4 regions of the Halomonas sp. 707D4 genome follow, and region 4 is predicted to be linked to each of the others. Evidence: predicted binding sites of a transcription regulator. Region 4 holds the regulator's gene; each other region holds the start of a gene.
The links. The regulator PhoB, encoded in region 4, activates phosphate uptake and scavenging genes when phosphate is short. The targets are predictions, from matches to a motif close to TGTCATANNNNTGTCANA.
Positions count from the first base shown of each region.

Region 1 (2,199 bases), on a different contig from region 4:
AGCGTGAAAGGAAACGCCTCGAGGTGAGCGAGCGCCTGCTCTCCGCCGGCCATCGAGGTCAGCGCCAACGGCAGCGCCAGCGCCGCGAGCAGCAGCACGAGCTGGTAACGGCGAAGGCGAAACCTAGCGCGAACGGGTTCGGGAGAGGGCATCGTGGCACTCGGCGGCGGTCAGGGTGCGGTAGTGATCGAGCAGCTCGCCGATCACCGTGGGCCAGCCGAAGCGACGCTCGACGAAGTGGCGGGCGAAGCGGCCGCTGGCGGCGATGTCGTTGGCGAACAGCGCCCGGCAGGCCTCGCTCATCGCCTCCGGGTCCAGGGGCGGGCAGAGGATGCCGCCGCCCAGCGGCACGTTCTCGATCAGCGCGCCGGCGCGGGCGCCGATCACCGGCAGACCGCTGGCCATCGCCTCCTGGGCGATCAGCCCGAAGGTCTCGCGGGTGCCGGCGTGAAGCAGGGCGTCGCTGCTGGCCAGCGCCGTGGCCACTTCGTGCACGCCGCAGCAGCGGCTCACCGCGGTCACGTTGGCCGGCACCCGTGTCGGCATGCCCGGACCCATCAACAAGAGGTGGTAGTCGCTGCCCAGCCGCTGCAGGGTGGCAAGCAGCACATCGATGTTCTTCTCCCGCGAGAAGCGCCCGACGAAGATCAGCAGGCGCTTCTCCTCGCCGATCCCCATCCGCGCGCGAAGCGAGGCATCCCGGTGGCGAGGATGAAAGCGTTCGAGATCCACGCCCAGCGGCTGCACCCGCACGTTGGCCACGCCCCACTCCACCAGGCGCTCGGCCATGGCCTGGCAGGGAGCGAGCACGCTGTCGAAGCGCCGGTACAGGTCGACCACGTAGCGAATCAGCCGGTCGCGCACGCGCTCGCCGAAACGATCGCCCATCAGGTGCGGAAGGTCGGAGTGGTAGAAGCCCACCACCGGCACCCCCAGGCGCTGGCCCGCCTCGAGGGCTGCCCAGGCGGTGACGTAGGGGTCGCCGGCCTCGATGAGATCCGGGGAGAGTTCGATCAACGCCTCGCGCCAGGCCCTGCGGCGCAGCGGAAAACGGTAGCCCTGGCCCAGCGGCAGGTGCGGGGCGGCCAGGGTATGCAGGTCGCCCAGGCTATCGCGCTCGGCGCCGGGCACCAGCAGGCTGGTACGCACGCCGGCGGCGTTCAAGACGCGGTGCTTGGCCTGCAGGTAGGTACGTACGCCGCCGCTGGACGGCGCATGGAACATGGTGATATCGGCCGTATGCAAGGTCATCTCCGCGCCACGCAAGTGTCATCGGATCACCATAGAGCAGAAATAAGACAGTTCGACGACAGCGCGACCAGAACGAAAACGCCACGGCAAGGGCCGTGGCGTAAGGTGCGGGCGAAGGAGAGGTCAGGCCGGTCGTGCGACCAGCGAGCGGGTCTCCTCGCGCGCCTCGGTGAGGGCCACGCGCAGCGCGTCGCCGAGCTTGTAGCGCTCCTCGCCCTCGATCTGGATGCGGCCCTCCTTGTCGTCGATCACCACCTTGTCGCGATCGGCGTGCATCAAGGGAGCGGGCACGAAGGCGGTGGCGCCGTTGGCGAGCAGGCGCACGCGCATGCCGCCGCGGTTGATCGCCATGATCTCGGCCTCGAACACCTCCTGATTCTGAGCCGCCGGGGTCAGGTAGCGCACGTAGAGCCAGTCCTTCACGTCGCGCTCGGCCATACGGTTGAGGCGGCGACGCTCGGTGAGCTGCTCGGTGAGCGCCTGGCTCGCTTCCGCCGGGGCCTGCTCGCTTTTCAGCACGCGCTTGATCAGGCGATGGTTGACCATGTCGCCGTATTTCCTGATCGGCGAGGTCCAGGTGGCGTAGGCGGCAAGCCCGAGGCCGAAGTGCGGGCCCGGCTGGGCGGACATCGTGGTGAAGCCCTGGAAGCGGCGCAGGCGCGCGTCGAGCCAGGCGTCGTCACGGGTTTCGAGGGCGCGCTTGAGTTCCTTGTAGTGCTCGAGCTCGGTGAGCGCCTCGAGGCCCACGGTGATCTCCTGGCCGGCGAGGAACTCTTGGGCGGCTTCGGCCTTTTCCGGCTCGAAGGCGCGGTGCACGTTGAAGATGCCGTGGCCGATGTGAGAAGCGAGGAAGTCCGCGCAGCAGGCGTTGGCGGCGATCATCGATTCCTCGATCATGCGGTTGGCGATGCGCCGCTCTTCGGTATTGATCGCCAGCACGTTGCCCGC
Region 1 covers NZ_JAMZBD010000374.1:371-2,569, forward strand. Annotated here, with positions in the region: partial or broken gene BIS11_RS13830 (lysylphosphatidylglycerol synthase domain-containing protein) at 1-152, opposite strand, end outside; gene BIS11_RS13835 (glycosyltransferase family 1 protein) at 124-1,245, opposite strand; partial or broken gene BIS11_RS13840 (exoribonuclease II) at 1,375-2,199, opposite strand, start outside.
Region 1: the regulator PhoB is predicted to act here: its motif matches at 1,295-1,312, upstream of BIS11_RS13835 (glycosyltransferase family 1 protein).

Region 2 (2,199 bases), on a different contig from region 4:
GGAACTCCTCGTCGAGGATCATGCGCACCTGCGGATAGTTGCCGAAACGCAGGCCCTTGGAGTTCTCGGTGGGCTCGTTGAGGTTGATCTGCTCGATGGCGATGTCCGCGCCCGGGTTCTCGTCGTAGTAGCCCTGCTCCTGGCTCAGCTCATAGGCGGCGGTGGTGATCGGCAGATACCCGGTCTCCTGGTGCCACTCGGCCTGCACCTCCGGCAGCGACAGGAACTCGAGGAATTCCGCCACGCCGGCGTACTCGTCTTCCTCGTGGCCGGCGAGCACCCACAGGGTCGCGCCGCCGATGATCGAGTTCTGCGGGGCGCCGTCGACGTCGTCATAATAAGGCAGCATGCCGAAACCGACCTCGAAGTCGGCATTGGCCAGCACGTCCGCGCGCGACGCCGAGGAGTTCATGTACATCGCGCAGTCGCCGGCGTAGAACGAGGGCGCCGCGTCCGGACCGCTGGCCGGGCCGCCGTAGCTGTAGACGCCGCTGTCGCTCCACTCCTTCAACTGATCCCAGAAGCGCGCCTGCATCTCGCCGTTGAAGTCGAACTCGGTGTCGAGCCCGCCGAAGCCGTTCTCCTGGGTGCCGATCGGCAGGTTATGCAGTGCCGAGAAGTTCTCGAGGCCGATCCAGTTCGCCGCGTAGGCCATGGTGAAGCCGCACTGCGCCGCGCCTTCATCGACGATCTGTTGGCCCATCTCGCCCATCTGTGCCCAGGTGGTCGGCGGCGTTTGTGGGTCGAGGCCGGCGGCCTCGAAGGCGTCCTTGTTGTAGTAGAGGATCGGCGTCGAGGAGTTGAACGGCATCGACAGCATGTTGCCGTCGGTGTCGGTGTAGTAGCCGGTCACCACGGGCAGGTAGTCATTGGGGTCGAAGGTGTTGCCGTGCTCTTCCATCAGCTCGAACACCGGGTAGATCGCGCCGCGGGCGGCCATCATGGTGCCGGTGCCCACTTCGTAGATCTGCACGATGTGCGGCTGCTCGCCGGCGCGGAAGGCGGCGATGGTGTTGACCATGGTCTGCTCGTACTCGCCCCGGTAGGAGGGAACGACCCGGTACTCGTCCTGGGTGGCGTTGAACTCCTCGGCCAGGCCGACCAGGCGCTCGCCGAGCTCGCCGCCCATGGAGTGCCACCAAGTGATGTCGGTCGCCGCCTGGGCGGAAACGCTCAGGGTGGCGGCCGCGATACCGACCGACAGCGCGCGTAACGTGAAACGAGACATAGTAGTCTCCTTAGACATAGTAGGCTCCTTGTCGCCCTGGCATCGCCAGGTGGCACAGTGCGTTTGTTGAGGTTTTGGGTGCACCGAACAGTAGTGAGTTTAGATGACAGATTGATGAACGATAACCGGCGGCGGGCGCAAGATTCATGCAACTTTGGCAGTAGGCGATAACAGTGGCCGGTGATAGGGTGAACGCCATTGCACAACCAACGAGAGCTCTGTGAGAGAGCTCTGTGAAAGAGCTCCGTGAGAGAGCCCATGAGAGAGCCCCATGACTGACGCCATTTCGCTTCTGACCCGCCTGGTCGCCTTCGATACCACCTCCAAAGGCTCCAATCTCGCGCTGATCGCGTTCGTGGAGGAGTACCTCGCCGGCTACGGCGTCGTTTCGGAGCGGGTGACGAGCCCGTGCGGCACCAAGGCGAACTTGATCGCCCGCATCGGCCCGGACACGCCGGGCGGGGTGATGCTCTCCGGCCACACCGACGTGGTACCGGTCGAGGGCCAGCCCTGGTCGACGGACCCGTTCACGCTCCACGATGGCGGCGATGGCCGGCTCTATGGCCGCGGCAGCTGCGACATGAAGGGCTTCATCGCCTGCGCGCTCTCCAAGGTTCCCGAGTGGGTCGAGGCGCCGCTCGCCCAGCCGATCTACTTCGGCTTCTCCTATGACGAGGAGGTCGGCTGCGTCGGGGCGCCTGCGCTGATCGAGCGCTTTTTCGAGCGCTACTCCACCACCGCTCACGTGATCGTCGGTGAGCCGACCCTGATGCAGCCGGTGGTGGCCCAGAAGGGCGCGACCAACCTGCGCACCACGGTCACCGGGGTCGAGGCGCACAGCAGCCAGGTCAACCAGGGCACCTCGGCGATCCACGTCGCCGCGCGGCTGGTCACCTTCATCGAGGACACCATGGCCACGCTGGTGGAAGAGGGCCGGGTGGACGAGGCGTTCAACGTGCCCCACACGAGCC
Region 2 covers NZ_JAMZBD010000149.1:2,758-4,956, forward strand. Annotated here, with positions in the region: gene ugpB (sn-glycerol-3-phosphate ABC transporter substrate-binding protein UgpB) at 1-1,228, opposite strand, end outside; gene argE (acetylornithine deacetylase) at 1,500-2,199, shown strand, end outside.
Region 2: the regulator PhoB is predicted to act here: its motif matches at 1,331-1,348, upstream of ugpB (sn-glycerol-3-phosphate ABC transporter substrate-binding protein UgpB).

Region 3 (2,199 bases), on a different contig from region 4:
TTCGCCGGCGGGGCGCTGGCCGCCGGCCAGACCCTCGTGGGGGCGCTGCCGACCGACGTGTCGTCACCGCTTCTGGTGCTCATGGCGCGCGGCAACGTAGCCATGGCGGCGGTGTTCAACGCGTTCAACACGGCGCTTTCACCGCTCATCGTGCCGTTTCTGTTCGTCTGGCTGACCGGGATCGAGCTTGCGAGCCCGCTGGGGGCGATCGTGGGGCAACTGGTGATGATCGTGCTGCTGCCAACGCTTCTGGGCGTGGCGCTGCGCACCGGGTTCGGCGGCTTCTTCGCTCGCTTCGACGACCTCTACGCGGGCCTGGGCTCCTTGGTGTACCTCTTGATCCTGCTGGCCGTGGTGGGGCCGAACGCGGCGACCATTCTGGGGTACGGCGCCTACGCGCTGGTGATCGCCGCCGCGGCCCTGTGCCTGAACCTGGCCGGCTACGCCGTCGGCCTGGCATCGCGACTCGTCACCCGCGACCGCCAGGAGGTGATCGCTTTCCTGTTCACCACCAGCAAGAAGGAGTTCAGCATCGCCGCGGCGTTCGTGGCCGCGTCAGGCCTTCCGGCGGAGGTCGCCATTCCCGCGGCGTTCTTCGCGGTGATCCAGATGATCACCTCGCCCTTGGCGGCGCGCCTGCTGGTCAGGCGCTAGCGATAGCCCAGGGCCGTGCCCAGGCGCTCGGCGTTGGCCGCCACCCAGGCGGGGTCGATCGCGCCCCACGCCTTGATCACGTAGCGGCCGCTGTTGTGGCGCTCGCCCTGGGTGGGTTCGAAGACGCAGTCGATATCGAGTTCGCCCAGGGAGGCGATGGTGTCCTGGGCAGTGCGCCGGGGCATGCCGGTCGCCGTCATCAAGTCGGGCACGCTGTGGATGCCATGGTCGATGAGGTAGGCGACGTAGAGGCGGCGGTAAAAGCTCGAACGGGTCTTGCTCAGGGCATCGGTCATGGTGGTTTCCGGCAGCGTGGTGAGGGGAAAGCCGCGCGATTCGCGGGTGTCGTCGAAGTGTCACTTGGGTGTCACCTCCCGCGTCCACCCTGAGGTGGTAGGCACCTTGGGCGTTGCACACCACGGGAGGGTATCGCCATGATCGACACGACCAGCCGCGCCACGCAAGAGAGCTACCTCGACCAGGGTCAGCAGGCCAGGCAGGGCCGGCTGCGCCAGTGGCTGACACTTCTGCTGCTAGTCTACTTTCTGATCTGCGCGGTATCCATCGTCGGCGACGGCTTCAAGCTCGCCACCGGCGATCACGCCGAGCGGCTGTTCGAGTTCGCCACCAACCCCTTCGTCGCGCTGATGGTGGGCATCGTCGCCACCGCCCTGATCCAGTCCTCCTCCACTGTCACCTCTGTGATCGTCGCCCTGGTGGCCGGGGGCCTGCCGGTCGCGGTGGCAATACCCATGGTGATGGGCGCCAATGTCGGCACCACGGTCACCAATACCCTGGTGAGCCTCGGTCACGTCAGGAACAAGGACGAGTTTCGACGCGCCTTCGCCGCCGCCACGGTGCACGACTTCTTCAACCTGCTGGCGGTGGTGATCCTGCTGCCCATCGAGATCCTGTTCGGCCCGCTCGAGCGAATGGCCTCGGTGATCGCCGGGCTCTTCTACAGCGATGCGGATCTCTCCATGGAAAGCGTCAACGTGGTAGGGCGGGCGACGGAGCCGGTGACCGGACTGATCGAGCGGCTCGCCTCGATGCTGCCCGGCATGATGCCCGGCATCGCGATGATTTTGCTCGGCGTGGCGCTGATCTTTCTATGCATTCGCTATATCGGCAAGCTCTTGAAGGCGCTGATGGTCGGGCGCGCCCGCCAGATCATGCTCAGCGCCATCGGCCGTGGCCCGCTCACCGGGGTGGCCTCCGGGGCGCTGGTGACGCTTCTGGTGCAATCCTCCTCGACCACCACCAGCCTGATGGTGCCCATGGCGGGCTCCGGCGCCTTCACGCTGCGCCAGATCTACCCGTTCACCATCGGCAGCAACCTCGGCACTACCATGACCGCGCTGCTCGCCGCCACGGCCATCTCCGGCCCGACGGCGATGCTGGCGCTCGAGATCGCCGTGGTGCATCTGCTGTTCAACCTGTTCGCCGTCGTGATCATCGGGGGCGTGCCGTTTCTGCGCCTGCTGCCGGTCAAGGGCGCCCAGTGGCTTGGCCGGGTAGGGGCGCAGCGCAAGGCCCTGGCGGCCG
Region 3 covers NZ_JAMZBD010000039.1:1,307-3,505, forward strand. Annotated here, with positions in the region: gene BIS11_RS03100 (bile acid:sodium symporter family protein) at 1-654, shown strand, start outside; gene BIS11_RS03105 (helix-turn-helix domain-containing protein) at 651-950, opposite strand; gene BIS11_RS03110 (Na/Pi symporter) at 1,089-2,199, shown strand, end outside.
Region 3: the regulator PhoB is predicted to act here: its motif matches at 1,009-1,026, upstream of BIS11_RS03110 (Na/Pi symporter).

Region 4 (2,199 bases):
GTTCTCTGCTGCGCCCGACCGGGTGGTCCCGGGCGGCTGATTTCATCACCCTGATGCGCCTGGACCGGCCCATCGGCACCTGGCTTCTGATGTGGCCGACCCTCTGGGCGCTGTGGGTCGCCGCCGAGGGCGTGCCGGGACGCGGGCTGCTCTTGATCTTCGTCGCCGGGGTCTATGCCATGCGTGCGGCGGGCTGCGTGGTCAACGACTACGCCGACCGCCATTTCGATGGCCACGTCAAGCGCACCAGGCACCGGCCGCTGGCGACCGGGCGAATCAGCGAAACCGAAGCCAAGGGGCTGTTCATCGTGCTGGTGGCGGTGTCGTTCATCCTGGTGCTGTTGACCAACGCCTTCACCGTGATGCTTTCGGTGGGCGGGCTTTTGCTTGCCGCCGCCTACCCGTTCATGAAGCGCTACACCCACTTCCCCCAGGTGGTGCTGGGGGCGGCGTTCTCCTGGGCGATTCCCATGGCCTTCGGCGCCACGCTCGGCCATGTACCGCTGGAGGCGTGGGTGCTGTTTCTGGCCAACGTGTTGTGGACCGTCGCCTACGACACCCAGTACGCCATGGTCGACCGCGACGATGACCTTAAGATCGGCATCAAGTCCACCGCCGTATTGTTCGGCGATGCCGACCGGCTCATCATCGGGCTGTTGCAGCTGGCCACGCTCGCGCTCCTGGCCTGGGTCGGCGTTCGCGTGGGACTGGGCGGCTTCTTCTGGCTGGGGCTCGCGGCGATGGCCGCTACCTTCGTGCATCAGCAGCGCTTGATCGTCCACCGCGAGCGTGACGCCTGTTTCCAGGCGTTTCTGAACAACCATTGGTCGGGGCTTGTGCTCTTTGCCGGGCTCGCCTTGAGCTATTGGCCGGTGGCGGGCTAATGTAACGCTTGTCATAAAAATGTCACCTGGCCATGGTGTGATTGTCATCGCTATGTCATCGACCCCCTTCGCCGGAACCCCGAGGCCCGCCCATGACCGCCAAGACCGTTTTGATCGTCGACGATGAGGCGCCGATTCGCGAGATGATCGCCGTGGCGCTGGAAATGGCGGACTACCGCGTGCTGGAAGCGGACAACGCCCAGGATGCCCACGCCCTGGTGGTCGATCACCAGCCGGATCTTCTGCTGCTCGACTGGATGATGCCCGGCACCAGCGGCATCGAGCTTGCCCGTCGTCTCAAGCGTGAAGAGGCGACCGCAGAGCTGCCCATCATCATGCTCACCGCCAAGGGCGAGGAGGACAACAAGATCCAGGGCCTGGAAGCCGGTGCCGACGACTACATCACCAAGCCCTTCTCGCCGCGCGAGCTGGTGGCACGGCTGAAGGCCGTGCTGCGCCGTACCACGCCGCGCGGCATGGAAGATCCGGTCGAGATCAACGGCCTCTTGCTCGACCCGGTGAGTCACCGGGTGAGTGCTCATGGCAAGGCGCTCGAGATGGGGCCGACCGAGTATCGTCTTCTGCAGTTCTTCATGACCCACCAGGAGCGCGCCTACACGCGCAGCCAGCTGCTCGATCAGGTATGGGGCGGCAACGTCTACGTGGAGGAGCGCACCGTCGACGTGCATATCCGCCGGCTGCGCAAGGCGCTGGGCGAGGCGCACCAGAACCTGATCCAGACGGTACGCGGCACGGGGTATCGCTTCTCCGCCCGGGTGTAACGCATGCACCTGTGGAGCCGGGAGCTTTGGCGCATCGCGTGGCTGGGCACGCTCGGCGTCGTGCTGGGCTGGCTCTTCGGCGCCCCGGGCTTCGGACTCGCCCTCGGTTTGGCGGCGTGCCTTTTCCACCACTTGCGTCAGCTGCGCGCGCTCTACCAGTGGCTCACTCTCGAGCCCAGCGAAGAGCCGCCCGCCGCCAAGGGGCTATGGGGCGACCTGCTCGATCGCCTGTACCGCTACCAGAAAAGCCAGCGCATCACCCAGGGGCGCCTGCGGGCCATGCTTGCACGCATTCAGGAGTCTTCCGAGGCGATGCGCGACAGCGTGGTGATGCTCGACCGCCACGGTGATCTCGAGTGGTGGAACAGCGCCGCCACCGAGATGCTCGGACTGCAGACCGCTCATGACCGGGGCCAGCACATCACCAACCTGCTGCGCGACCCGGGGTTCGTGCGCTACTTCGCCTCACGGGAGTACGGCGAGCCCTTGACGTTGACCTCGCCCATCGACGAGCGGCGCATTCTCCAGTACCA
Region 4 covers NZ_JAMZBD010000049.1:6,166-8,364, forward strand. Annotated here, with positions in the region: gene ubiA (4-hydroxybenzoate octaprenyltransferase) at 1-884, shown strand, start outside; gene phoB (phosphate regulon transcriptional regulator PhoB) at 977-1,666, shown strand; gene phoR (phosphate regulon sensor histidine kinase PhoR) at 1,670-2,199, shown strand, end outside.